Regions from separate parts of the Bradyrhizobium sp. AUGA SZCCT0182 genome, predicted to be linked through region 2. Evidence: predicted binding sites of a transcription regulator. Region 2 holds the regulator's gene; each other region holds the start of a gene.
The links. The regulator LexA, encoded in region 2, represses DNA repair genes until DNA is damaged. The targets are predictions, from matches to a motif close to TGTTCNNNNTGTGTTCNG.
Positions count from the first base shown of each region.

Region 1 (9,555 bases), on a different contig from region 2:
GGGCGCGGCAAGAGGATCCTCGGTGGATTTCTCCTGGGCTTCCAGTCCCGAAGAACACCGCGCGCTCGCCAAGCATGTGCTCGTGCTCGTCAGCGTGGTGACGCAGGACTCAGCTGAGCTGCCGCTGCGCCGGGTCTATGTGAATATCGACGGCCGCGAAACCGAGCTGATCAGGTTGAGCAGCCAGCTCAGCGGAGTCCGGAAAGGCTCGAAGACCTACTCGATGCTCGGGCCCTATCGTGAGGACGGATTCTACCTCGCGCCTGCCGGCACCATGATGGCGGACGGCTATTTGCAGGCCGATTTCGCGGTGCGGCGGAACGGCTTCAATCTCTACAAATTGCCGGGGACGCCACCGGATTTCATCAAGGCGGACAGCAATCCGCTGCCCGGGCCCGACGCCAAGCCGGAAATGCCGGTGCTCAAGGCGATGCTGCTGCGCGAGTACAAGGGCTTCGAATTGCCCGCAGCCCTGCGCTAGATTCCGGGCCAGCGGTCCGGACGCGGGTTTGCCGGATTAGCGGTACGCGCTCAGTAGCGCGCCGGTACGTACATCTCCGGCGGGACCGGACCGCGCTGGTAATCCGGATTGCGCACGCGCGGCGGCAGGATGACGGGGGTCTGCGGGACCTCGTTGTAGGGAATCTGTTCAAGCAGATGGGCGATGCAGTTCAGCCGCGCCTTCTTCTTGTCGACGGCCTCGACCAGGTGCCACGGCGCCTCGGCGATATGGGTGCGCTCCAGCATCGCTTCCTTGGCCTTGGTGTACTGCTCCCAGCGGCTGCGCGCCTCCACGTCCATCGGGCTGAGCTTCCACTGCTTCAGGGGATCGTGGATCCGCATGGTGAAGCGCAGATGCTGTACCTCGTCGGTGATCGAGAACCAGTATTTGATCAGGATGATGCCGGAACGCACCAGCATGCGTTCGAATTCCGGCACCGAGCGGAAGAATTCCTCGACGTCGGCTTCGGTACAAAATCCCATCACCCGCTCGACGCCCGCGCGGTTGTACCAGCTGCGGTCGAACAGCACGATCTCGCCGCCGGCCGGCAGATGCGAGACGTAACGCTGGAAATACCATTGGGTGCGTTCGCGCTCGTTCGGCGCCGGCAGTGCGGCGACCCGGCAGACCCGCGGGTTCAGCCGCTGCGTGATGCGCTTGATGACGCCGCCCTTGCCGGCGGAATCGCGTCCCTCGAAGATGACAACCACTTTCAGCTTCTGGTGCTGCACCCAGCTCTGCAGTTTGACCAGTTCGCCCTGCAGGCGGAACAGTTCCTTGAAATAAAGCCGGCGGTCGACGGTCTCCTCGGCGGAATGGCTTTCGAATTCGTTGGTCAGCGCGTCGAGGCGGTCGTCGTCGATCTCGAGTTCCAGTTCCTCGTCGAAACTGTCCATCATTTCCGCGTGGATGCGATCATGGATCGAGCCATTGACTGGTTTTTCGGTCATCAGGATACTCCGCCCAGGGAAGCGCAAAAGGAAATGCACGGCATCACCGTTAGTTTCAAATGCGCATGTCAGGGGTGTGACAGCGCGCGCCGGGCAAGGCGTTTTGACGTCTGTCGCTCAGGACTGCCGGAAACCCATGCGGAAGGCGCCCCAATGGCGGCCGCGCACGTGGATGGGCGAGGAGAGGTCTTTCATCAGCACGAAATTGCCGCCGCCCATGTCGCGGCGATAGGTCTGCAGCAGGAACGGTTTTGTGTTCGTCGCCACCTTCTTCACCGCGCGATCGCTGAACAGGCGGCGGTTGCGGCAATTGGCGTTGTTCCAGACGGGGTCGGGCCCCTGCGGCAGGCGGTAGTTCGGATTGTGGGTCGGCAGATAGCCGCCTTTGGCCCAGGCGACGCAGAACACGATGCGCGGATCGCTCTTCTGGATCGGGTCCTGGATCGAAGGCAGGACGCGGTCGGTGAAGGCGACATAGTCGGTCAGATATTGCTTCGGATCGGTCCCTGATATTTCGCGGTATTTCTCGTCCATCAACTGCTCGACCGTGATCTCGCCGCGTGCGACGGCGGCCTCAAACGCGTCGGAAATCTGCTTTGCGGTGTCGATCACCACGCGGATCAACGGCGCATCCGAAGTCTCGACGCCGCTGTCGGCGATCAATGCGATCAGGCCTTCCGACAGTTCGAGCAGCTTCGCCACCCGTCCGTCGGCCTGCTTCAGCTCGCTGGAGGACAAATCGACGCCCTGGGCAAGCTGGCCGAGTTCCTCGATCACGCGGTCGCAATGGCCGAGATTGGACGTCGCGGCCTTGGCGACGCCGTCGATCTCATAGCCTACGGACGCGATGCCCTGGTGCACGCGCGCGATGATGCCGCTGATCTGCTGTGCGCCTTCACCAGCGCTCTTGGCGCGGAGCGAGGCGTCGCTGCTCTCGCCGATCAGGCTGCCGATCTGGCCGTCGAGATCGCGCATGGTCTCGGAAATCTGCTGCGTGGCCTGGCGCGTCCCCTCCGCCAGGCTCTTCACCTCGTTCGCGACCACGGCAAAGCCACGGCCGGCGGTTCCGGCGCGCGCCGCCTCGATCGTGGCATTGAGCGCCAAAAGGTTAGTCTGTTTCGCAATCGCCTCGATCGAGCCGGAAACTTTTGCAACCTGCGACAGGGCCGAGCCGACGGCGCTGAGCCGGGCCTCGATACGGCCGACCGCGTCGACGAGTTCGGCGATGTGCTTGACGGCCGTATCCACCGCGCTGCGCGACTGAACGATCTCTCCGACGGCTGCGGACGTGGTCGATTGCACCGCCTGCGATGCATTGGCGATGTCGCGGTTGGCCGAGACCATCGTCTGGGCCGTCTTCTGCAAGTGGTGGAACCGGTCCGACTGGTTCGCGACGCGGCTGGCGACCTCCTGGACGTTGCCGGCGATATCGGCAAGTTCCACGCCGAGCCCGCCGATGCGGTCGGCAAGCTGGTCAATGAGGCGTTCGGCCAGTGTCTGGTTGGAGTGAGTGTCCAGGACCGCACGCTGCACAAAGGACATGCTCGAGCTTTCTCCAGTCAGAGCCGATGATCGGCTCACCGCGGCGAGCGCATTCCAATTGCAAGTCTAGAACGCGATTCGCGCCTTGGTGTCTTGCCTGAGAGCGAACTGGAGCATTTTCGAGCGAAGCATGCCCTCGGACTTGATCCGGGGGTTGATACCGGTTCGCGTCGAGAAAACGCGTCAATCAAGAATCTAGAGCCTGTAGGCTGTACGGAACCCGCCCCAATGGCGGCCCTTGACGCGGATCGGCACGTCGATCTCGCGCATCATCACCGTGTTGCCGTTGCCCATGTCGCGGGCGTAGCTCTGCACCAGGTAGGCGCGCTGGTTGCGGCCGGCTGCGAGGCCCGCGGGATCGTTGAAGATGCGGCGGTTGCGGCTGTTGGCGGTGTTCCAGGTGACGTCGCCCGGACGTTGCGGATGCGAATAGATCTTGTTGTGAACCGGCAGATAGCCGTTGGTGTCGATGACAGCGCAGAACGCCATGCGCTTGTCTTTGGCGAGGAAGGCTTCCTGGAACGGTGGCAGCGCGCGGTCCGCCCAGTCCAGAATTTTGGTGCGGTGCTGCACCGGGTTGCTGCCGGATATTTCGACATAGTTGGTGTCGAACATGTCCTCGATCGAGATCGCGCCGCTGGCGACGCCCTGCTCGAAAATCCTGGTCAACGCGGCGCCTGCTTCCATGGCGCGGGTGACGAACTCGGTGTTCTCGTCGTGGATCGCCCACAATTTGTCTTCGATCGCCTCGCGCAAAGCGGCGTTCGGCCGCTCGAACTGCGCCTGCGCGCCGGCCTTGGAACGCTCGCTGATGCGAATTTTGCAGGCGCCGATATCCGGCAGCGTGGCGTCGAGGCTTTGGTTGGGCGTCAGCTTTTCGGCGTCGGGACCGCTGATCAGGATGCCGTCGATCGAAATCTCGTAGACCGGCGCCGTGATCAGGCCGCGCGCGGTCTGGATTTCGATTTGGAGGCTGCAGGGCAGCTTTTCCTGTTTGCGCTGGCCCTGGCGCTCGCTTTGGCGCAGCAGCACCGCGCAGCGCGATTTGAGCTTCTGCGCAAAGGTCGTGACCGCCCTTCCGGCATTGGCGACGTTTTCGCCATGCGCTTCGGCTTCCTTGGTCGCGACGCCGATCTCGGAGGCGCTTTCGCCGACCGAGACGATGAAGCGCGACGCGGAGGCGGCATTGTCGGACATTTCTCCGGTGGTCTGGCTTTGCTCGGCGACCGCGCCGTTGACGTTGTCGAACACCGGCCGGATCAACTCGATCGCCTGCGAAATCCGATGCACGGCGTCGACCGAGCCGGCGGCGTCGCGCTGCAGCGCTTCGATCTTCCTGGTGATTTCCTCGGTGGCGTTCTGGGTCTGCACCGCGAGCGCCTTCACCTCGGTGGCGACGACGGCAAAGCCGCGCCCGGCTTCGCCGGCGCGCGCGGCCTCGATGGTGGAATTGAGGGCCAGCAGCGTGGTCTGCCTTGCGATCTGCGCGATCAGATTGACGACATTGCCGATCGCCGCGGACGATTCGCGCAACCGGTCCACATTGGCGCTGGCTTCGCGGGCGGCCTCGCTGGCCTGGTCGGCGAGCTTGCCGGCATCGCGGACCTGCTCGCCGATGCCCTGGGCCGAATGGGTGAATTTGTCAGCGGCCTGCGAGAAGGTGGTTGCGGTGCTCTGGGCTGCGGTGGTGCGGCCGGTCAGGGCGTCAGTGCGGTGGCGGATGGTGGTCAGTGTGGCCGCGGTCGCCTCGGCGCCCCCGGCGACCGAATGGGCCGCGCGCTCGAGCTGGCGGATCATGCCACCGAGTTCGAGTTCCAGCAGTTCAAGGATTTCCTTGGCTGAATCGCCTTCGGGCGCGGGCGCGTCGGCCGCAGCCGCAACCGCCGGAACCTTAAGCTCGACGGCAGCCGTGGTCGCTTCCGGCTCTCGCTTTCGAAATAAACCGAACGCCATGAGGGCTCTTAAAAGTTGAGAATGTGGGGCGCATCCTCTCATCCGGGCATGAAGTCATGGTTAACAACTGCCTGATATTCCGGCATACGGGGCACTACTTAAGTACCAAAACGGCCGTGAATCTTTGATTTTGGCCGGTTGTCGGCCTATAAGGCCGCGTTTTCATCCAAATCCGCTCACGAACGAATCCAAGAGACCCGCATGGCCGGCCATTCCCAATTCAAGAACATCATGCACCGCAAGGGGCGGCAGGATGCCCAGAAGTCGAAACTGTTCGGCAAGCTGGCGCGGGAAATCACGGTCGCGGCCAAGATGGGCCAGCCTGATCCGTCGATGAACGCCCGGCTGCGCGCGGCGATCATTTCCGCTCGCCAGGAAAACATGTCGAAGGATTCGATCGAGCGCGCCGTGAAGAAGGCGAGCGGCGGCGAGGGCGAGAACTACGACGAGATTCGCTACGAGGGCTATGGCCCCGGCGGCGTCGCCGTCATCGTCGAGGCGCTGACCGACAACCGCAACCGCGCGGCCTCCGATATCCGCTCCTACTTCACCAAGTCCGGCGGCAACCTCGGCGAAACCGGATCGGTTTCCTTCATGTTCGATCACACCGGCATCATCGAATACGACGCCAAGGTGGCCTCCGACGATGAGATGCTGGATGCGGCGATCGAAGCCGGCGCCGACGACGTGATCTCGAGCGAGAGCGGCCACGAAATCTATGCCTCCAAGGAAACGTTTCGCGAGGTCGCCAAGGCGCTGGAGACGAAATTCGGCGAGGCCCGCAAGGCGGCGCTGACCTGGAAGCCGCAGAACACGGTGCCGGTGGACGACGAGACCGGCGAGAAGCTGCTCAAGCTGATCGACCATTTGAACGAGCACGACGACGTGCAGAACGTCTACGCCAATTTCGAGGTCTCGGACGCGCTGATGGCGAAGATGGGCGGGTAGGGATCTCGTGTCCCGGACGCGGTGCAGCGCGGAGCGCTGCTCCGCAGAGCTCAGATGCGCAATTGCGCATCGGGGGACCCATGTCTCCGCAGAATGAGCTGATGGATGGGCCCCGGCTCAGCAACGCACCACGCCGCAAACGCGGCGCACTGCGTTGCGTCCGGGGCACGTCCCACCGCTTTAGCGGGGATGACTGTTCTCTTTATGTTTCGTTCACGGTGCTATGGCGTTATCACAGGCCATGACATCTCCTCCGATTCGCCAACCCGTCCGGATTATCGGCATCGACCCCGGCCTGCGCCGCACCGGCTGGGGCGTGATCGAGACCGAGGGCAACCGCCTGGTCTTCATCGGCTGCGGCTCGGTAGAGCCGCCGGACGACCTGCCGCTGGCGAGCCGGCTGCTCGCGATCCATGAAGGCCTCGCTGCCGTGCTCGGCGACTACAGCCCCATGGAGGCTGCGGTCGAACAGACCTTTGTGAACAAGGACGGCGTCGCAACGCTAAAACTCGGGCAGGCGCGCGGCGTCGCCATGCTGGCGCCGGCGATGTTCGGCATATCGGTTGCCGAATACGCGCCCAACCAGGTCAAGAAGACCGTGGTCGGCGCCGGTCATGCCGACAAGAACCAGATCGCTGTCATGCTCAAGATCCTGCTGCCGAAGGCCGAGCCGAAATCCGCCGACGCCGCCGACGCGCTGGCGATCGCGATCACGCACGCCCATCACCGCGCCGGCACGGCGCTGCGGCTGAAGGTGGCAGGCCTATGATCGGCAAACTGAAAGGCCTGATCGACTCCTACGGCGAGGACTACGTGATCCTCGACGTCGGCGGCGTCGGCTATCAGGTGCACTGTTCGTCGCGCACGCTGCAGGCGCTGCCCGCGCCCGGCGAGGCCGCGGTGCTCTCGATCGAGACCTATGTGCGCGAAGACCAGATCAAGTTGTTCGGCTTTCGCGGTGACATCGAGCGCGAATGGTTCCGCCTCTTGCAGACCGTGCAGGGCGTCGGCGCCAAGGTGGCGTTGGCGGTGCTCTCGACGCTGCCGCCGGCCGAGCTTGCGAATGCGATCGCGCTGCGCGACAAGGCCGCGGTGACGCGCACGCCCGGCGTCGGCCCGAAAGTCGCCGAGCGCATCGTCACCGAATTGAAGGACAAGGCGCCGGCCTTTGCCAACGTCGATCCGGCGCTGGTGCATCTTTCCGGCGCCATCGACAACGACCGCGCGCCGCGCCCGGTCACCGACGCGATCTCGGCGCTGGTCAATCTCGGTTACGGCCAGCCGCAGGCCGCGGCCGCCATCGCGTCGGCCTCGCGCAGCGCCGGCGAGAATGCGGAAACAGCGCAGCTGATCCGCTTGGGCCTGAAGGAACTCGCGAAGTGAGCGAACTGCGCTGGAGCATTACAAAATGATTACGTGTTATCTGCGTTACCGGCTCGATCCGGACAAGCTCGCCGATTTCGAGGCGTACGGCGCCATGTGGCTGGAGCTGCTGCCGCGCTTCGGCGGCGTCCATCACGGCTACTTTCTGCCATCCGAAGGCGAGAGCGACGTCGCTTTGGCGATGTTCAGCTTTCCGAGCCTCGCGGCCTATGAACAGTATCGTAAGGATGCCAGCACCGATCCCGACTGCCAGAAGGCGGTCGCCTTTGCAAAACGGACGCGCTGCTTCATCCGTTATGAACGGTCATTTTTCCGGCCATTGTTTCCGAAAACGGCCGCATGACCAGGCCCTCCCGCAACGTCACGGCAGAACGTCGCGACTATTCGGCAGGCGCCGTTGCCGGGCGTTTCGCGCGCGCGATCGGCATCGTCCTGATTTTTTCCATTGCAGGACCGCTGACGATTGCGGCGCTGATTTCGCTGATCGTGGTCGGTTTCGGAGCCGCGCTGCTGCAAATGTTTCTCGCGCTTCTCGAACTCGAAGCACTGCGCACCATCGTCTCTGTCGCGATCGTGCTGCTTGCACTGGCGACGATGCTCGCGTCGTTCCTGCCATCGGTCGCGGCCGGCCTGATATTCGCACTGGCTGCGGTCTATGGCGGCATCAACATGATCTGGATGGCGTGGCTCGCCGCGGCCATTGCCGTCGCCGGTTTCGTCGTATTCGGCATATTCTTGGTGCCCTCGGAATCATCGGCCGTGATTTTGCCGGATGTCCGGTCTGCACGACAGGCGCTGTCGCTGTCAGCGATCCTTGCCGTGCTGGCGGTCATTCCGGCCAGCCTGTGCTGGTGGCTCGCGAAACCCCTGCATCGTGCTAGAACTGCCGCATGAACACGCCGTCCCGCATTGTCACCCCCGAACGCCGCAGCGACGATGTCGGCGACACCGCGCTGCGCCCGCAATTGCTGTCCGAGTTCGTCGGCCAGGCGCAGGCGCGCAAAAACCTTTCGATCTTCATCGAGGCGGCGCGCAAGCGCGGCGAGGCGCTCGATCACGTGCTGTTCGTCGGCCCTCCCGGTCTCGGCAAGACCACGCTGGCGCAGATCGTGGCGCGTGAACTTGGCGTCGGCTTTCGCGCCACTTCCGGACCTGTGATCGCCAAGGCCGGCGACCTCGCAGCGCTTCTGACCAATCTCGAAGAGCGCGACGTGCTGTTCATCGACGAAATCCATCGCCTCAGCCCGGCGGTCGAGGAAGTGCTCTATCCTGCGATGGAGGACTTTCAGCTCGATCTCATCATCGGCGAGGGGCCGGCAGCGCGATCCGTAAAAATCGAGCTGGCGAAATTCACCCTCGTCGGCGCCACCACGCGCGCGGGCCTGCTCACCAATCCGCTGCGCGACCGCTTCGGCATTCCGGTGCGGCTGAATTTCTACACCGTGGAAGAGCTGGAGATGATCGTCACCCGCGGCGCCCGCGTGCTCAACATCGGCATGACGCCTGATGGCGCCAACGAGATCGCGCGCCGCGCCCGCGGCACGCCGCGCATCGCCGGTCGGCTGCTGCGCCGGGTGCGGGATTTTGCGTCCGCCGCGGATGCCACCTCTGTCGATCGCGCCATCGCCGACCACGCGCTGAGCGCGCTGGAAGTCGATGCCGCCGGCCTCGATGCGATGGACCGGCGATATCTTTCGACCATCGCGCTGAACTATGGCGGCGGTCCGGTCGGCGTGGAAACCATGGCGGCGGCGCTGTCGGAGCCGCGCGATGCGATCGAGGACATCATCGAGCCGTTCCTGATCCAGTGTGGCTATCTCCAGCGCACCCCGCGCGGCCGGCTGTTGACCTCGCACGCCTTCAAGCATCTCGGCCTCGCCGAACCCGCCCGCGATACGGCGCAGTTCGGCCTGTTCGGCGGCGGTGACAGCGATGACTGAACGCTATCGAACCGAATCGGCCTAATCACGCACTAACGGTAAATATCAACAAGTCGGCGACGCGCCTCGGCGCGGGACCGGCTGTTTTTGCCGTGGAGTGCCAGATGAAATCGACCGAAGACGCCAAGGTGCTGGCCATTGTCGCAGCGCCGGAACTGGGCACGCCCGACGATTCCGACGTCCTCAACGCGATGCCTGTCGACGAGCTGGCCTCATTGTGGGCTGTGCTGCAGCGGCTGAGCAAGCGCGACCAGACTTCCGGCGCCTGGGCGGCCAAGCTCTATTTCGATCATCTGCCGCACCGCAAGCCGGATCGCGCGCTCGATCTTGCGCTTGA
Region 1 is NZ_JAFCLY010000027.1:83,987-93,541, forward strand. It holds gene JQ611_RS25955 (hypothetical protein) at 1-481, shown strand, start outside; gene ppk2 (polyphosphate kinase 2) at 532-1,452, opposite strand; gene JQ611_RS25965 (methyl-accepting chemotaxis protein) at 1,570-2,994, opposite strand; gene JQ611_RS25970 (methyl-accepting chemotaxis protein) at 3,190-4,947, opposite strand; gene JQ611_RS25975 (YebC/PmpR family DNA-binding transcriptional regulator) at 5,149-5,895, shown strand; gene ruvC (crossover junction endodeoxyribonuclease RuvC) at 6,137-6,664, shown strand; gene ruvA (Holliday junction branch migration protein RuvA) at 6,661-7,278, shown strand; gene JQ611_RS25990 (NIPSNAP family protein) at 7,304-7,621, shown strand; gene JQ611_RS25995 (hypothetical protein) at 7,618-8,172, shown strand; gene ruvB (Holliday junction branch migration DNA helicase RuvB) at 8,169-9,218, shown strand; gene JQ611_RS26005 (DUF6869 domain-containing protein) at 9,323-9,555, shown strand, end outside.
Region 1: the regulator LexA is predicted to act here: its motif matches at 6,090-6,107, upstream of ruvC (crossover junction endodeoxyribonuclease RuvC).

Region 2 (9,555 bases):
CGGATCTCCTGACGCTGCTCTGCGGTCAGCATCCTGAAGATCGAGACGTCGGAGGGAACGAAGGCCTCGGGAGGCGTTGCGGTATCGGCGAGAAGGGGAGCGTCGGGGACGAAGGGTGGCTCAGATGCGGTGGCACCATCTACCATTATGTTTTCCTCGATCGAGACTGCGCTGCGCAAGTGACCTTGTTGCCGCCAACGTATTTCATAGCCGCGCCGACACATAGCAGCTCACGCGTTCAAATTGCCTTGCCATACGTCAGGACAACGGGATTAGTTGAGCCATGGTGGATGGGCGGTAATGTCAATTACTCGACATTTGATCGATCGCGTTAAGCCGCCTGCAATCTTCGGCATCTCGTTGCAATTATCCGGACGAATCTGAAAAAATCCTGATATCGCTTCGCTCGCCCGGGCCAAGCTCGCTAACGTACGGGTCCAAGAAGGAGCACCGATGAGCAACGGCGATGACGTGCAGATCGAAGTTGCGCTGGCCGCGACCGATGAGGTGCGCCTGCTGATCGGCGAGCTCGAGGCCGTGCTCGCGGTGGAGTATCCGCCGGAGCAGCGGCATGGCTTTTCCATCGATGCGATCTTCCAACCGCATGTCCGCTTCTTCCTCGCGCGACGTCACGGCGCGGCGGTGGGCTGCGGCGGCGTCGCCCTCTTCCCTGAATATGCCGAGGTCAAGCGGATGTATGTGCGCGGCACCGCGCGGGGCCAGGGCGTCGCCGACGCCATTCTCGCACGCATCGAAGACGAGGTGCGTGGCGCCGGACTTCCCATGTTGCGCCTGGAGACAGGAACGCGCCAGATCGCGGCGATGCGGCTCTATATACGGACGGGATTCCGGGAATGTTCCGCGTTTGGGGATTACGCGCTGAAAGCGCCGCAATCCATTGCGGCGAGTGTGTTCTTCGAGAAGCGGATGTGAAGCGGATTGTTATGTAGCCCGGATGAGCAAAGCGACATCCGGGACTCCGGCATCCCTCCGATACCCGCATATCGCTAGCGCTCATGCGGGCTACCAGCTTCAGGTCAGCTTCCCCGCCTCGTTCAGCCCGCTCTGCCAGGTCGACGGCTGCGTGCCAAAGCCGCGCTTGGCGCGCGTGCCCAGCCAATAGCCGAATTGCGGGGGCACGTTGCGGAACGGGCCTTCGACGCCGAGTTTGAGGGCGGCGTCCATCGGCCAGTTCGGGTTGTTGAGGATTTCGCGGCCCACCGCGATCAGATCGGCTTGCTTGTCCTGCAGGATCTGCTCGGCCTGGTCGCCATGGATGATGAGGCCGACCGCCATGGTCATGATATCGGCGTGGCGTTTGACATAGTCCGACAGCGGCACCTGGTAGCTGTATTTGATTTCCTTGCCCAGGATCGGCGCCATCTCGGTGATGCCGCCGGACGAACAGTCGATGACGTCGACGCCCTTGCTCTTGAGGATTTTCGCCAGCCGTGCGCTCTGCTCCGGTCCCCATCCGGCGTTGTCGTCCACCGACAGGCGGACGAACAGCGGCTTGTGGTCGGGCCAGTGCGTGCGCACCGCTTCGGTGATCTCGGTGATGAAGCGCATCCGGTTGGCCTCGGAGCCGCCATATTCGTCGGTGCGCTGGTTGGATCGCTCGGACAAAAATTGATGCACGAGATAGCCGTGCGCACCATGCAGCTCCAGCACGTCGAAGCCGGCCTCATGGGCGCGCCGCGCGGCCTGGCCCCAGGCCTGCACGAGGTCTTTCACTTCGCTCCGCTCCAGGGCCTTCGGCACCGGCCATTTCTCGCTATGGGCAATCGCGCTCGGCGCCACCGGCGACCAGGCGTCCCAATCCTCGATCTCGGGCGTCCGTTGCAGCGGCCGGTCGCCTTCCCACGGCCGGGTCGCGCGCGCCTTGCGCCCGGAATGGCCGAGCTGAATGCCCGCGACCGCATTCTGCTGATGGATGAATCTAACGAGGCGGCCAAGCGGCTCGACAAAGGCATCGTCCCAGATGCCGAGATCGCCGACCGTGCCGCAACCGCGGCGCTCGACCTTGGTCGACTCGACGACGACAAGCCCGGCCCCGCCGGCGGCGAATTTGCCTGAGTTCATCAGGTGCCAGTCGGTCGGAAACCCCTTCACGGCGGAATATTGGTGCATCGGCGGCACCACGATGCGGTTCTTCAGCTCGACGCCGCGGATCGTCACCGGCGAAAACAGCAGCGTGTTCGACATTCTAGCGTCCTCGCCGGTTTCCTGGAATCCTGGGCACCCCAGTCCCGGCAAGCTGCCGGCGGGCGGCTGTTATTGTTTTGCGGTGGTCTCGGTCTTGATATCCGTTTTGGCTGCCTTCGGCTTCGCGGGCGGCTTGGCTGCGGCTTTCGGGGCGGCATTGTCGCTGCGCACGGTTCCCCAGGGATCGGTGCTCTTTTGCTCCGGAATATTGCCCAGCGACCGCTTGTAGGCGCGCTCGGCCTCCTTCGCCGCCGCGATCTCCGACGGCGACTTTTCCTTGTCCGGCTCCCCGTATTGTTGAACGGGTGCCTGCTGGGCCAACGCCGGCCCGGCCAGCAAGACCATCACAGCCACGATGCCAATCATTCTCATGCGATCACTCCCGAAACGTTCCGGCCAAACGAATAGCACAGCTCCCGCGCCAGCCTAAATGCTGGATTGGGCGGAAATTGTTCGCGAAAACACGCATTTCGCCGGCTGCAGCCAGTCGTTGCCCAGAGCGGTCCAGTTTTGTAAACGTCTGGCATGAACGCCCCGCTTCTCCCCAACTCCGCCGACGCGCTGCTGTTCGATCTCGGACGCGTCGTACTCGATATCGACTTCGGCAAGGTGGTGGCCAATTGGGCCGGCCATGCCGGCTGCGAGCCGGCACAGCTGGTCGAGCGGTTCTTGCCCAATGACGCCTGGCATCGCCACGAGCGGGGCGAGATCAGCGACGCCGAATTCTTCGCAGGCCTGCGTGGCTCACTCGGCATCGGGATATCGGACGCCCAGTTCCTGGAAGGCTGGAACGCGATCTTCGCCGGCGAAATGCCCGACATATCAGCATCGCTGGCGCGCGCCGGACAACGCCTGCCGCTTTATGCCTTCTCCAACACCAATAACGCGCATGTCGTGCATTTCAGCCAGGCCTATGCCGGCGTGCTCGGCCATTTCCGTGAAATCTACCTGTCATCGACGATCGGGCTTCGAAAGCCTGATGCCGCGGCCTATGATCATGTCGTCAAGGCGATCGGTGTTCCCGCCTCCCGCATCGTGTTCTTCGACGATTCCGCCGCAAACATCGACGGCGCGCGGGCGCGCGGCCTGGCCGCGGTACATGTGACAGGGCCGGATGACGTCGCAAAGGCGCTTGCCGCGCTGGGAATTTGAGAGGGTGTTGCCGTGGCCCTGATGCCGGTCGTTGATGCGCTGGCCGCGATCCTTGCGGGCGCCGATCCCTTGGCGGAAGAAATGGCCGCACTCGACACCGCCTGGCATCGCGTGCTCGCGCGCGACCTTGCGGCAAAGCGCACCCAGCCGCCGCAGGCGATGTCCGCGATGGACGGCTATGCGGTGCGATCGGCCGACGCCGCCGACCTCTCCGCGCGGCTGAAGGTGATCGGCGAAGTCGCGGCAGGCCGCCCGTTCGAGCGCATGGTGGGCCCGGGCGAAGCGGTCCGGATTTTCACCGGCGGCGTGATCCCTGATGGCGCCGATGCCGTCATCATCCAGGAAGACACGGCTGCCAGCGGCGACCACGTCACGATCACGGAAACCGCCAAACCGGGACGGCATATCCGCGCCGCCGGCGCCGATTTCCGCGAGGGCGATGTGCTGCTCACCAGGGGCAGCCGCCTCACCGAACGCGACCTGTCGCTCGCCGCCGGCATGAACTATCCGGAACTCGCCGTGATCAGCCGCCCCAAGGTGGCGGTGCTCGCCACCGGCGACGAGCTGGTGATGCCGGGCTCGATCCCGGGCCCCGGCCAGATCGTCTACTCCAACGGCTATGCGCTGCGCGCGCTGGCGCGGGCCGAGGGCGCCGAGACCATCGATTTCGGCATCGCCGCCGACACGGTCGAGGCGACCACCGACGGCATCCGCCGCGCCCGCGCATCGGGCGCCGACATCCTGATCACGATGGGCGGCGCCTCGGTCGGCGACCACGACCTCGTCAAGCGCTCGCTGGAGGCCGAGGGCGTCGCCATGGCGTTCTGGCGCATCGCGATGCGGCCGGGCAAGCCGATGATGCACGGGCGCCTCGGGGCGATGCGGGTGATCGGCCTGCCCGGCAATCCGGTCTCGTCCTATGTCTGTGGTTTCCTGTTTCTGGTGCCGCTGATTCGCGCGCTGTCGGGCCGAAAAACCATCCATCACGCGCGTGAGACCGCCCTGCTCGGCCGCGATCTCCCCGCCAACGATCAGCGCGAAGACTATCTTCGCGCACGACTTGAAGAGCGCGAGGACGGTGCGTTGATCGCGGTGCCGGTGAGCCACCAGGACTCGTCGCTGCTTGGAAATCTCGCTGCGGCACGGGCGCTTTTGATACGTCCGCCGTTTGCGCCGGCGCTGCCGAAAGGCACGCCATGCGAGTTCCTGCGCCTGCCGGAATGACGCATCGCGGCGGCCTGTTCGGGCGAAGTCGGCGCGCGTTCACCTGAAATTAAGTGGTTGCGGAACATGTATCGAACATATAGTGTCCGTTCATGATTTGTTTCGAGAGCTAGTGTCTACAAATGGGAGTTTTGGACTTCCGAATTTGAGACCGCACTCGCAACTGAACTGAACGACCACGAATTACGACGCGCCAACCGGGGGATTGCTCGAGATGCTTACGCGCAAACAGTATGAACTTCTGCGTTTCATCAACGAACGGCTCAAGGAAGCCGGCGTGCCGCCCTCCTTCGACGAAATGAAGGATGCGCTCGACCTCCGCTCCAAGTCCGGCATCCACCGCCTCATCACCGCCCTGGAAGAGCGCGGCTTCATCCGCCGCCTGCCCAACCGTGCCCGCGCCATCGAAGTCATCAAGCTGCCCGAGCTTGCGGGCGCCGGTAACGGCAACGGCCGCCGCGGCTTCACTCCCAGCGTCATCGAAGGCACGCTCGGCAAGGTCCGCGCCGCCAGCGCGCCCGCCGAGGACGATGGCAACCGTCCGGTCGCCGTTCCCGTAATGGGCCGGATCGCCGCCGGCACCCCGATCGAGGCGCTGCAGACCCGCAGCCACACCATCAGCGTACCGCCTGACATGCTCGGCTCCGGCGAACATTACGCGCTCGAAGTCCGCGGCGATTCCATGGTGGACGCCGGCATTCTCGACGGCGACATGGCGCTGATCCAGCGCAACGAGACCGCCGACACCGGCGATATCGTGGTGGCGCTGATCGACGAGGAGGAAGCCACCCTGAAACGCTTCCGCCGCCGCGGCGCCTCGATCGCGCTGGAGCCTGCCAACACCTCCTATGAAGTCCGCATCCTGCCGCCGAACCGGGTCCGGATTCAGGGCAAGCTGATCGGGCTGTACCGGAAGTACTGAGGGCGGCCCGCTTTCGCGGGCGCTTCTGTTCGGTAACGACATCCGTAAGCTCGTCATGCCCGGCCTTGTGCCGGGCATCCACGTTGTTGGCTGCAAGATCAAGACCCGGCCCTGACGGAGAACGGTGGGGCCGCGCGTCGCACAATTGCCCAGAATGCGGCAAAAACTGTGCGGGCAAGGATGGTTGGTTTGACGCGTTTTCTTCGACTCGAAGACGCAAAAACCGGGGGGACGAGACGTGGTCAGCAGTATGATCACCAAGATCACCTGGCAGAGGGCTGGACTCGTGACCGAGCCGGGCCGCTACATGCTCCGGTTCGGCTGGCTGATGGTGACGGCGGAAGATCTCGCGATCTGGCAGCAATATCCGGAGGCTGCGTTCACGCTGGTCGCGCTGCCCGGGATTGCCGACGACGGAAGGGAGCAATTCCATCTCGGCGCCTTCGAACTGCCGCTGCCGCCGATGCCCGAAGATCCGCAGCCGCCGTAGCGCGTTTGTGATCGGGCACGCCGGCCTTTCCGTCGCACTATTGCCCAGAACAGGAATAGACTTTGCTCAAGTCCACTCTGATAGAGGCCAGCGCCTCGAGGGAGGCACGGGTCTCTATCTCTTACGAGGGAGCGATCCGATGTGTGACTATAGTTTGCACGCGATGGCAACGCGTCCTGCTGAGGTCGGCGAGACATTGATATCGACCACCTTCCGCGGCACCTCGACCCGCGGCTTTGCCAGCGAACGCGACCCCGCAGTCGCGGTCTGCATGCTGCCCGGGACCGAACTGGCCTTCGCGCAAGACGTCAAATACGACAATCGCTGGATCTGGACGCGGACGATCGGTTTTCGCGTCGGCAAGTTCAACACCATCGATCCGCATATCAAGGAACGTCACCACGACGCGATCGAATTTCCCGACGGCAGCCATGTGCTGGTGACGCAGCTTTGCGAGGGGCAGCGCGTCACCGTGCTGCAATTGCCGGTGGTGCATCCGATTCCCGAGCGCACAACAACGAAGGCGGACACGGCGACACCGCTTTCCACCGGTTGAATTCCGCGCCGCCGGTCGCGCCCCGCCGGGGAACGTGAATCCTTATTCCTCGGCCTGGAGATCCGCTTCCGACGGGGTCGCATCGACCGCACGCGGCGCCGTACGGCGCGGCGCGAGGATGGTTGTTTCCGCGTCCCCCTCGCCCGCGATCGCCGGCGACCATGGACGATCGACGCCCCGGAGCTTGACGGCATCGATGGTAAATCCGCTGCCGCTTCGCCGCAGCACCATGGCGCCCTGCCGCCGCAGACGCTCCGCAGAGATCACCGAGGCGCCGCACCCCGCAGGCGCCTGCCTTGCGGTGACCACCAGCGCCGCGCGCTCACAATCATCCGCCAGCGCTTCCGGCCGCAGCGCCAATGCCACGAACCCGCCACCGGCGCCTTGCATCACGCAGCCGCTCTCGTCGCATGAGACGCCCTCGGTGAGCGAGGCATCGGCAGGCTTTCGGGCGTCGGCATCCGCCGCCAGCCATTCCTTGACGAGGAAGCCATCCCTCGCGGCGCCCTTGGCCGCGCGCATCAAATGCAGTTTGCCGTCCTGGCCGCGGACACCGACATTGCGCCCGTCGGCGGAGATCAGGATGTCCGGCTGCGGCACCCTCGCCGCCCACACCGCCGCCACCAGCACCACGGCCGCGCCGGTATAGCGCAGCGGCGTCCGCAACAGGCCGAGCAGGATGATGCCAAGACTCGCCGCAATCAGCGGGCCGATGCCGAACGCCGGCACACGACCAACCGCGCCCGGCAAGGCCGCGACCCATTGCGTGACAACGATCATCCAGTCGATGCCGACGCCCATGATGGCCCAGAACACACCGTCAAAACCAAACGGCATCGCAACCAGGCCGAGCAGGCCCGCCGGCATCACCAGCGCCGAGACCACCGGCATCGCCGCGAGATTGGCGAGCACGCCATAGGGCGTCACCCGGTGGAAATGAAACGCCGCGTAAGGCGTGGTGGCAAGGCCCGCCACCAGCGAGGCCAGGAGCAGCATCGTGATCTCGCGGCCGCCCCACAGCGCCACCTGCGCCGTCGCGGAATGATCCGGCTGCGCGAACAGGCGCGGCATGCCGAGTTGCACCAGCGCCACCAGTCCGAGGGTCGCCGCAAACGACATCTGGAAGCTCGGATGCACCAGCGCCTCCGGTGCGATGGTCAAGACAATGAGGGCCGCGACCGCGAGCGTTCGAAACGTGATGGCGCGGCGGTCGACCATGACCGCGATCAGCACCACGGCCGTCATGAAGAACGAACGCTGGGTCGCGACTTCAGCGCCGGAGAGCAACAGATAAAACGCCGACGCGGCGAGTGCCGCCACCGCCGACCATTTCTTGATCGCAAAACCAACCGTGAGCGTCGGGAACAGCGCCAGCAGTGCCCGTACCGCAAAGAACACGACGCCCGCGACGACAGCCATGTGATAGCCTGATATCGACAGCACATGGCCAAGGCCGGAGATGAACATCGCGTCATTGACGGGCTCGGAGATCGCATCGCGCCGGCCGGTCAGAAGCGCGGTCGCGATCGCGCGCTTGTCGCCTTCCAGCGTGGTCCTGATCCGCGCATCGATCGCGTCCCGCATGCCTTGCATGAACGCCGAATAGCGCAGCTTCCACCCGCCGCCATCAGGCGCTTCCGCGGTCCTGATCGCGCCCATCACGAAGCCGGAGGCGCCGATGCCGGAGAAGAACATGTCGCGGCCGAAATCGTAGCTGCCGGGCCGCAGCGGCGACATCGGCGGCAACAGCCGCGCTTTCAATTCGACAAAGCTGCCCACGTCAGGCGCGGTACCCTTCTTGACCGACAGCCGCACCCGTTCGATTTTTGTCGCGTCGCGCGCGCTCTCCATGGTCACGACGCGCAGCACAAAACGATCGGTGCGCTCGCGGATGTCGCGGGTTTCGACAAATCCCGTCAGCGCCACCGAAAACATCGGCCGCGCCAGCACACCATGCGCGATCCGAGCCGTCTTCCAGGTCGCAATCGCAAAGCCGGCGGCGACGGCGGCGATCATCACGGCGACCGGAAACATTTTGTGCCGCCGCAGCAAGAACGCCGCCGCGCACAGCACGATGGCGGTGACAGCCGCGACCGACAGCACCGGCTCATGGTCGGCGGCAAAGTAGAAGGCGATGCCGGTGCCGAAGGCGACGGGCACCCAGGGCAGCAAACGCCCCGCCCCCGCCTCCGCGCGCGCCCATTGCCGCAAGGTCTCGATCAGCGGCGGCCACAGCGCAAGACGCTGGGGCGCGAGACCGCCGACCGGCGCCGCCCCACGCGGCGGCCACGTGCCGGCGTAGCCTCGCCTTTGGCCCGACGTGTTGCCCTGCTCCGACATCAAGCTACCCACACGATACGCTCGCGGGGACAAAGCTACCGGAAGGTGTGAGGTTCCGGCTAGCAGAACGGAAGTGGAATATAGGGGAAAGGCGCCGCGCGCGCGGGAGCGAAGCCCCGCGCTCTCAAGACTGCTGTGGGAAGAAAAACCCGCCGGTAACTACCCCGGCGGGTTTCCTTTACGCATCACTCTCGCGGGGGCTTTGGGGTCCGTTCCGCGATTGCCTTCAGGATGACTGGTGACCGTTAAAAGTTGATTTTCTGACGACATCGGCAGTCAATATGACTCTCGTCACAGCACGTCAGATCGCCACCCGGCATACTCGCTCCAGATCAACGGCGCACAGCGCCACAACATGGAGCGGGACAATGACCAACCAGACCTCGATTTACGAATTGACCGCCTCCGAACTCGATGCAGTCGCCGGTGGCTGGGCGGGACTAGTCCTTGCAGCTACGAAGTCCGCCCCAACTAGCGGCCGCACCCCAGTAGACCTAAACAGCAAATCGTCTTCGGGCGCAGTCTTCTCTGCCGTCGGCAGCCAGACTTGGTGAAGGCCGAGTCTGTTGCGATAGTCGCCTCAATTTGGCGGCCTCTTTCATTCCGAAATTTCAAACCGAGACACTACCGGCGCTAGGGCTGAAGGCGAAGACGGTGCCGATACGC
Region 2 is NZ_JAFCLY010000006.1:3,629-13,183, forward strand. It holds gene JQ611_RS08710 (cyclic nucleotide-binding and patatin-like phospholipase domain-containing protein) at 1-146, opposite strand, end outside; gene JQ611_RS08715 (GNAT family N-acetyltransferase) at 454-933, shown strand; gene JQ611_RS08720 (NADH:flavin oxidoreductase/NADH oxidase) at 1,033-2,205, opposite strand; gene JQ611_RS08725 (hypothetical protein) at 2,275-2,577, opposite strand; gene JQ611_RS08730 (HAD-IA family hydrolase) at 2,731-3,357, shown strand; gene glp (gephyrin-like molybdotransferase Glp) at 3,370-4,581, shown strand; gene lexA (transcriptional repressor LexA) at 4,796-5,503, shown strand; gene JQ611_RS08745 (hypothetical protein) at 5,754-5,993, shown strand; gene JQ611_RS08750 (hypothetical protein) at 6,133-6,549, shown strand; gene JQ611_RS08755 (ComEC/Rec2 family competence protein) at 6,592-8,889, opposite strand.

Region 3 (9,555 bases), on a different contig from region 2:
TGTCGGGCTGCTTGTAGTGTCTGTTCGTTTCGTTGCGACATGCCTCCAATATCGGTCCGGCGGCGTGATCCAACTTCGTCATGTCCTCACGTTCTATGGATTTGCGGTCATTGCTGCAGTGACCGCTTTGATCTGACCGTCAGAACAGCAACGAACGCGCAAACACCCAGGACGACCAAAGGGGGAACTGCATGCGCATATTCCCCATGGGATACAACGGTCCCCGCAGCGGCCAGCATGACGGCGCCGCCAAGCAGCGATCCGTAAAGGCGGAGAGGTTTGAGGATCAGCATGACGGTTGTCGTGCATTCGAGGAACGCGGTCAGATAATGAAAGTTCTCCGGATAGCCCCAGCGGGCATAGTCAGCGGCAATCTCCGTGCTGACGAAAGTATTGCCGAAAGCCCCGACCAAGAAGAACGCTGCAAGCAGCCAGACGACAACGTTTCCCCACAGATGTCCACGCATGGAAGGTGTCTTTCTTGCGCACAATTCAAGTCAGTTACAGATTGACGATGGACGTGCCGCGCTTTTCGGCGCGACGCTGGTTGAAGCGAATGCACGCGGCTTGCCACGCGCCAGCCGTCCGGCGAAGCCGCTCAGTGTAGGTCACGCGCACCACCGCGCCGTTCGATAACAGGCCAAGGACTTTCGACTCGGCTGATATCTCGTCCTTCGGGCCTTGCTGAAGGTACACATTCGTCGTGTGATGCGCGCTCGCGAGACCTTCCTGGCCCGCCATACCGCAGATAGCTTTCGACCGGTGCGAAGAATACGAAGGTCGCAATAGCGACGGTGCGAGGGAGGAAGGGAGAGGGCGCTTCCACTATGAATACTCCATTTGAGCGAATGCAAACTTCGATGATCTGGGCTGGCGCGAAGCGTGGGCGGTTTGTTCGTCCAACCCCTCCCGAGGCAGACACCAGGTTCGAATCCTGCCACTCCGACCATTAAATCAATGGCTTGCGCGACCTTTGAGCTGGAATCATCGCGATCCGTGGCGGGGGTTCGATGCCCGGCCTCTTGCTTGCGGAGGTTCGAGAACGACCTGCTTCAGATCGCTGCCGCCGCTCACCACGACGATGACGAAATTGAGTTTGCCATTGTCGTCCATCAGGCTTCCGCCAATGGCTCGTCCCGACGCTACCTGTTCCGCGATGATGACGGCGTCCGACAGCTCTTGCCGGACGGTCCGCAGCGCCATGACGTTGTTCCGGTCGTCCGGATTGAGGTCCTTTAGGTGTGACACCGTTTCTGCGCCGATCGTGTCGCCGGTTTTCGCATCGATCGCATGTTCCCAGAGACGGTTATCCTGGACGGTCTTCACGCGATAGACCGGGGAGCCCGACGCGCCATCGAAGCTGATATCCGCGGTTCTCGAACCGGCGTGCCGCTTTTCAGCGATTCCCATCGCCTGGCGCAGTGATAGCTGTGCTGCACGGAATGCCTCGAGCTCGCGGTTGACCGCCTCCTGGTGAATGCGCTCGCCCTCTGCGCCTTCCTCCTGAGCGGCCTGCGTGGCCGACAACGGGGGTATCGCAAACGGCGGAGCAAGCGCGAGGAGGGAGAAAAGGATGACCGCAAATCGTTGCTTGTTTGACATCGGCTGCCTTCGTTGTTTGCACGTGCCGGATTGAAAGTCGGGGCTGACATCAATCGCCGCTGGCGAGATGCCGCGTGGATGAGACGCCGGACATCGGCGCAGGTTCCAGTTCGTCCGGCGGAGGGGATACCGACCAGAGACGGTTGCCGCGCGCCCTGTCGTAACCGTACTGGAACAGCGAGCGCATATAGGCGGTGTCGAAGCCGGAGGTCGGCGAAGCCGGCTGATCGCCCTCGATGTAAGTCAGGTTGAATCCGAACTTGTTGCGGCGGGCGAAGATATAGGTGCTGTACAGAATAGAGCGGGTCTGGATTTTCGTCATCGTCGATGACGACCGCGCGGCGATTTCGACGGTGGCATTCCGAACCAGCTTGAATTCGCGGTCCACCTTGTTGTTGATCAGGATGTAGAGCTGCAGATTGTCCAGCTTGCCCGGCTTGGCATCGTGCAGCAGGTAGGCCTCCGGCAACGTCAGCACAGGCGCGGTCACGCCGCCATCGACGTGCATCTCCTCGAAACGCTTGCCGTTCGCTTCGGCGCTCACCAGCATCGGCGGAAACACCACGGGCAGGCTCGCCGATGCGGCGACGACGTCCCGGAACAGATTCAATGCTGCGGGCGTGTGGAGCGCGGCGATGCGTCCCATGTCCCAGATCGCGGTGCGCTGCGAATCGAGATTGGTCGTGACGACGAGCAGCCGCCGCCCCTTGGCGTGTTCGGCTGCGACCGCCGCGACGAAGTCGGCATCGATATATTTGGCCACCAGTTCGCGCAGCCGGGCGTTGCCGAACAGGCCCGCCCCGAAGATGGCATTGAACGGGTTCGGGGCGTCGAGCAGGCTCTCGGCGATGCCGCTGGTGTAGAGCTCGCGCAAGGTCGCGTCATGGCTGGGGCCGAGAAACGCGAATGGCGCGATGAGCGCGCCGGTGCTGACACCCGACACGATCGAGAACGAAGGACGCCTGCCGGTCTCGGTCCAGCCGATAAGCACACCGGCGCCATAGGCGCCGTCGGCCCCGCCACCGGATAACGCAAGGTAGGTGCGGGGTCCGCGCAGCATGGCCTGTGCGGGATATTGCCGGAACGTGGCGGCGGGCTCGTCGGCGTAGCGGCGCAAATCCGTCAGATCGAGCACGCGCGCGGAGGATGCATCCGCAACGCTATGCGGCGTCCTCGGCAGCGACGAACATCCGGCGGTGAGAAGGCTGAGCGCTGAAACCATGGCCAAGGCTACGAATGTCCGAAGACCGATGCAGTTCATGACATTTCCGGATTGGAAGTGAGCGCTCAGGGGCAACCCGCCGCGTATCGGGTGTCGCTTCGCCATTCGGCACGGCGGGATGCGGCGACCATTCGCTCCGTCAGGCGCCCGCGATTGCTGGACGGCCGCGGCTCTCGCTGCTCCGGCCTGGACCGGATTCCCTCGCACGCATCCGGACGCACCGCCGGCAACAGGGCCACTTTGACGCCATAAGACACATCCGAACCAATCAAGTGAGTAATCACTTACTAAAGTTGGCTGACTCGAAAGTCAACAGTGTATTGAAGGTATTTAGATACTCTACGTGAATGGGCGTTGAGATGAAGACGAAGGAACGGCCCGCCGACAGCGCAACGACCTGCCGCGATCCTCGATGTGGCCTTCGAGGAATTCGTCAGGAACGGCTACGAGGCGAGGACGTCGCCGCCCGCGCATCCGCAACCAAGGGGACGATCCATTTCTATTTCGAGACCAAGGAGCGCGTCTTCCACGAGATGATCCGGCACAGTCCCAAGGCGTCCTACCCGAACTGGAAGGCTATGCTCGGAGTGTTGCCGCCGCGTCCTCCCGCGCTGAACACGCGGCAACTATCGATCTCCCGAAAACGTGCATCCGGATTGCGGCGGACTGCATTGACGCTGTCGGATGGGGACACGACATATCCCGTACCGTCGATCCAGGTCACAACTCGGGAGCCAATATGGACGCGCCGCCGAATATCGATCCCGTTAGAGCGCATTCTGACGGCGACGTCGTGCACTGGCTGACAAACGGCACGCGCGATCAGCGCTTCATCGACAATATTTTCGGTGAGCTTTGTGTCCGGCTCCAGCATGCCGGCATTCCCGTCAAACGGGCGACGCTTCATATCCTGATCCACCATCCGCAATGGCTTGGCGCCCGGATCATGTGGGAAGACGGGATGCGCGAGGCCGAGATTGCGCGCGTTGACTACGATGTCCAGGAGCGATCCGAATATATCGGCAGTCCCGCCAACGAAATCCATGACGGTGTCACCGAGGTGCGCGAGAATCTCGAGCGCGATCCTGCGCTCGGCCGCAAGCACGCCGTCTATGACGAGATGCGGGCGAAAGGCCTGACCGATTATGTGGCGTGGCCGCTGTACCATACGCTCGGCAAGCGGCACATCGTGACCTTTGCAACCGACCGGCCAGGTGGTTTCGACGCCGCGCATATCGCCGCCCTGTTGAAACTGTTGCCGGTGCTGGCGCTGGTCAGCGAAATCCGGGTCAAGAACCGGCTCGCGCGAACGCTGCTGGAAACCTATGTCGGCTCGCACGCCGGCGAACTCATTCTGGCCGGCGCCACCAGGCGCGGAACCGGGACGACCGTTCGCGCCGCCATCATGATCTGCGACTTGCGTGATTTCACCCGGATCTCCGACAACTGGCCGCGCGATGACGTCATTGATCTCCTGAACGGCTATTTCGACGCGATGTCGGAGCCGATCGCGCGGCATGGCGGCGAAATACTGAAATTCATCGGCGACGGTCTGCTCGCCATTTTTCCGCTCAGCCAGCCCTCGGCCTGCGCAAACCTGCTGCATGCCGTGACTGAGGCCCGTCAGGCCATGACGGCGCTGAACGAAAAGAACAGCGAAACCGGCCGTGCGCCGCTGAACTACGGCATCGGTGTCCACGTCGGCGACGTCATGTACGGCAATATCGGGTCGCGCAGCCGGCTCGACTTCACGGTCATCGGTCCGGCCGTCAACATGGCGTCGCGTCTTGAAGCCCTCACCAAACAGTTAGGGAAAACGGTGCTGCTGTCTCGCGCGTTCGCCGACTCTGTTGAAAGCGATTTCGATCTCGAACGCGTCGGTGAACATCCGGTGCGCGGCTTCAATGACCCGATCGAGCTGTTTGCGTATCACGGCTGAATGCCGATGCATGTCCGCGCGTCTCCGATCGCTTGACACAAGGCGTTCTCGTTCTCATTATGTTCTCTCTGCGAGAACCTCGTCGAAACGTCATGGGCGAACGGTCGGATGGCAACGACAGCCACCATCCTCCATGCGGACCTGGATGCGTTCTATGCCTCGGTAGAGCAGCTGCTTGATCCATCGCTGCGCGGCAAACCCATTGCCGTCGGTGGTGGGGTTGTGCTTGCCGCGTCTTACGAAGCCAAGGCCTTCGGAGTCCGCGGCGGCATGCCGGGACGGCAAGCGTGCGAACTCTGTCCGCACCTCATTTTTGTCAGTGGGCATTTCAGGGAATACCAACGGCTGGGCGATGCCACCATCAAGGTGATCGGCGATTTCACGCCCCTCGTCGAGCGGATCTCCATCGACGAGGCCTTTGCCGACGTCGCGGGCTGCACCCATCTGTTCGGTCCGCCCGCCGAAATCGCAACGGCGATCCGCCAACGCGTGCGCGCGGAGCTCGGCCTTCCGATCTCGGTCGGTGTCGCGCGCACCAAGCATCTGGCGAAAATTGCTTCGCAAGTGGCCAAACCCGACGGGCTCGTCGTTGTCGATCCCGACACGGAGCTCAGATTCCTTCACCACCTGCCGGTCGAGCTGATGTGGGGCGTGGGTCCGGCGACGCGGACACGGCTGGCTGAAATCGACGAGCTCACGATCGGGCAGCTGGCAGCGACACCCGGATGTTCGCTCAAGCGGGTGCTTGGTTCCGCGGCAGGGACGAAACTTTCGGCGCTGGCGTGGAATCGTGATCCACGGGAAATCAAGACTCACCGCCGGGCTCGATCGGCAGGAGCGCAATCGGCGCTTGGCAGGAAACCCGCCGAACAGCGGGTTGTTCGATCCACCCTGCTTCACCTTGCTGACCGTATCGGCACCCGGCTCCGCGCCAAGTCCAGGCCTGGGCGGACGGTGACGGTCCGCGTTCGCTTCGCCAATCTGAATTCAGTCACGCGTTCGGTCACGCTCGACGCACCAATCTCCGCGACCCTGATTCTGGCCGAGGTCGCCGAGGATCTGGTGCGCGCTGTCCTCGCCGATCATCCTCACGAGAAAACCATCTCGCTCCTGGCGATTTCCGTGTCGCATCTCGGGGAGCAACGAAATGTGGAGCTCGAACTGCCGCTCGGACTTGGCGATGAAGCACGCCGCCCCGGCACCAAAAGAGGCATGGCACGTGGGGCGGCCGACCATGCGGTTGATAAAATCCGCGAACGCTTCGGATGGGATGCGATCGGCTACGGATCGGTGGCGCCGGGCGTCTCTTCTTCCGTTCCCGACGCGTTTCGCAAACTCGCCGAAAAGGACTTGTGAACTTCACCCTCAATACGAAAGCGTTGTCGGGAGCGATCCAGCGACAGATCGAACTTGCCGCGCGTTTTAAACCCCGGTTCGCGCTTTCCAGCTCTTGCCTGATTTCGGGTCGTAGCGCCCGCCACCGAGATGCTCGTGGCCCCAATTCATGATCTGCAGCAGGACGGGCTCCAGGCGCTTTCCTTCGTCGGTCAGCTGATAGGCGTATCGGACAGGGTTTTGCTGGTAGGGCTCGCGTTTCACCAGGCCCCATTCCGCAAGCCTCTTGAGCCGTTCGGACAGGATGTTCGAGGGGACCCGTTCAGCGCTGTCCTGCAGCGCCTGAAAGGTCTGCTTGCGGTGCCACATCAGGTCGCGAACGATGAGCAGGGTCCACTTGTCGCCCACGACCTCCAGCGCGCGCGCGATGGAGCATGTCGATCGGAAGTCATGTTTTGCCATGGCGAACGTGCCCGTGTTTCCAGCACCGGACCTGCCCGGAACGGTGTGCTTCGATAATTTATCAGACCGACTTGCATTTTTAAAGTGTCATGCTAGCGTAACTTTCGATTTGAAAGTGACTGGCTGGCAGCCGGGCGGCTGATCGAGGTGGCGACGTCATGAACAGGATTGTGCTCGCCCATGCCGCCGCGGCGGCAGCGGCCTTGATCGCAGGCGCTGCCGTCGTGGCCACGCGCTTCGTCATTGGGGAGATCGACCCGATCTCGCTGGTCTTCTACCGCTACCTGATCTCGATCGCCTGCTTTGCGCCGTTTCTGCTGGCGATGTGGCCGCGCGGCGGCCTTGCGCTATCCGAGTGTGCAAAGATCGCCGGGTTCGGAATTCTGTTCTTTGTGCTTTTTCCCTGGGCCTTCAATGCGTCGCTCCAGTACGTGCCGGCCGCGCGCGGCGCGGTTGGTCTGGCGACGATACCGATCCAGACCCTTATCGTCGCAGCTGCCTTTGGACGCGAGAAGCTGACAACCGCGAAGGTCGCAGGTGTCGTGCTGGCGTTTTCCGGTATCGCCGTGGCGTTTGGCACCGCTGCATTCGGGCGGGGAAATGCCGATTACGTGGTCGGAGACGGGTTGATGCTTCTTAGCGTGCTCTGCGCCGCCATCTACTCCGTGTTCAGCCGCGCAACCCTGATGCGCCACGGGCCGATTTTCGTGACGGCATTGGCGATGGTATTTGCCGTCGCTGTCTTGTTGCCGGTTGTCGGTCTCCAGCGAGGCAGCGTTGCTTTGCCGGCGATCAGTACAAAAGGATGGATCGCGGTGCTGTTCCTTGGAACCGTCGCCGGTGTTCTGCAGTTTTCACTGTTCATGTGGGCATTGCGCTGGCTGCCTCCAACGACGACCGTCTTGTATCTGACGCTCAATCCAATCACGGCGATGGCGCTGGGCATCGCGATGCTTGGCGAATCGCTGACGGTGGAGCTGGTCGCCGGTATGGCCCTCGTTCTCGTTGGGATCCTGGTTGGCACCGGTGTCGTCTCGGCCAACAGGAATTGGGCTCGGCAGACGTCATCGGGTCCAGCCCGCTAGAGCGCGCGAAGTGCTCGACAGGTCCGCAACCCAAATTCGACGGGGCAAGGAGGGTGGCGGTCCCCGCAAGCGCCCAATATAACCTTGGGTGTTTCGGCAAAGAGGTGAGCGGTTGCGCGAGCGTTATCAAGGCAAGTCCCTGAACCGGCTGGAGGATCATCGCTTCCTCACCGGGCGCGGGACCTACGTCGCCAATGATCACGTGGCTGATGTGTTGCACGCCCATGTGGTCCGCTCGCCGCACGCCTTCGCGCGCATTACCCGGCTCGATCTGGACGCGGCCCGTGTGCTCTCCGGCGTTGTGGCGGTGCTTTCCGAAGCCGACCTCGCGGCGGACGGCATCGGCGAGTTGCCTTGCGTCACGGCAATTGATGCGGTCGAGCCGATCATCGCACCGCCGCGCCCCGCGCTGGCCCGTGATTTCGTGCGGCATGTCGGCGATCCCGTCGTCCTGATTGTCGCAGAGACGCTGGAGGCGGCGGTGGCGGCCGCCGAAGCGGTCGACATCGCCTATGAGCCCAGGCCCTGCGTCACCATGGCGACCGCGGCGCTCAAGCCGGACGCCCCACTGCTATGGAAGGAGGCGCCGGGCAATTCCGCCTTCCTGTTCCATAGGGGCGACGCGGCGGCTGTTGCCGCGGCGATGGTGCAGGCTACGCATATCGTCGAATGCGACCTGTTCAACAACCGCGTCGTGGCAGCTCCCCTGGAGACGCGCGCCGCGATCGGCTTCCACGATCGCACGACCGACAAGTTTCTGCTGTCGGTGACCGGTCAGGCCGTCCACGACACCCGCAAGGTGCTAGCTAGCGCCGTCTTCAAGATTCCGCTCGAGCGCTTGCGCGTGGTGGTGCCTGACGTCGGTGGCGGTTTTGGGATGAAGAACTACGTCTATCCCGAATATGTGCTGGTGCTGTGGGCGGCAAGGAAGCTCGGCCGCCCGGTGCGCTGGGTCTGCGAACGATCAGAAGATTTCGTCAGCTCGGCGCATGGCCGCGATTTCTTTTCCCGCGCGCGACTCGCGCTCGACACCGATGGCCGGTTTCTTGCGTTGGAAGTGAAGGCGGTCGCCAATATGGGCGCGTACCTGTCGACCAGCGGCCCGATTAGCTCCACCAACGCGGCCGGCAGCGCGATCGGCGGCGTCTATGACATCCCCTCGGTGTTTTACGAAGTGCGCGGCGCTTTCACCAACACGCCGCCGATCGACGCTTATCGCGGCGCCGGCAAGCCCGAAGCCAATTATCTGATCGAGCGGCTGGTGAATCTTGCATCGATCAAAACCGGGATCGATGCCGTCAAGTTGCGCCGCCGCAACATCGTCAGCAGGTTTCCGCATCGTACCGCGATGGGCATGAAGATCGACGGCGGCCGCTTCAAGGCCAATCTGGACGACGCGATCGCGCTCGCCGATCGCGACGGTTTTCGCAAGCGGCGGAAACAATCGGACAAAGCCGGCCTGCTGCGCGGCCTCGGGATTGCCTGCTTCCTCGAAACGTCCCGCGGTGTGCCGTTGGAAATGGCGCGGGCCGCGTTCGAGGCCGACGGCACGGTGTCGCTGGCGGTCGGTACGCAGTCCAACGGCCAGGGTCATGAGACCGCCTATCCGCAGGTCGCGGCCGACCTGCTGGGATTGCCGATCGATGCATTCCGCTTCCAGCAGGGCGACACGGACTTTCTGCCGGGCGGCAACGGCCATGGCGGCGCGCGTTCGATGCATATGGGCGGCACCGCGCTTGTCATGGCGATCGAGAAGTTGATCGAGAAGGGACGGCTGATTTCAGCGCATCTGCTGCAGGCCCCGGCCGACCAGGTGGTGTTCGTCGATGGCCGCTTTGTCGTGAAATCCACCGAGCGCGCCATCGAGATCGGCAAGGTAGCCGATGCCGCACGGGATGCCGCCAATCTGC
Region 3 is NZ_JAFCLY010000024.1:84,443-93,997, reverse strand. It holds gene JQ611_RS24250 (DoxX family protein) at 108-467, opposite strand; gene JQ611_RS24245 (hypothetical protein) at 502-741, opposite strand; gene JQ611_RS24240 (PepSY domain-containing protein) at 985-1,527, opposite strand; gene JQ611_RS24235 (patatin-like phospholipase family protein) at 1,652-2,824, opposite strand; gene JQ611_RS43060 (TetR family transcriptional regulator) at 3,172-3,630, shown strand; gene JQ611_RS24225 (adenylate/guanylate cyclase domain-containing protein) at 3,564-4,763, shown strand; gene dinB (DNA polymerase IV) at 4,872-6,119, shown strand; gene JQ611_RS24215 (helix-turn-helix domain-containing protein) at 6,186-6,560, opposite strand; gene JQ611_RS24210 (DMT family transporter) at 6,719-7,645, shown strand; gene JQ611_RS24205 (xanthine dehydrogenase family protein molybdopterin-binding subunit) at 7,758-9,555, shown strand, end outside.
Region 3: the regulator LexA is predicted to act here: its motif matches at 4,813-4,830, upstream of dinB (DNA polymerase IV).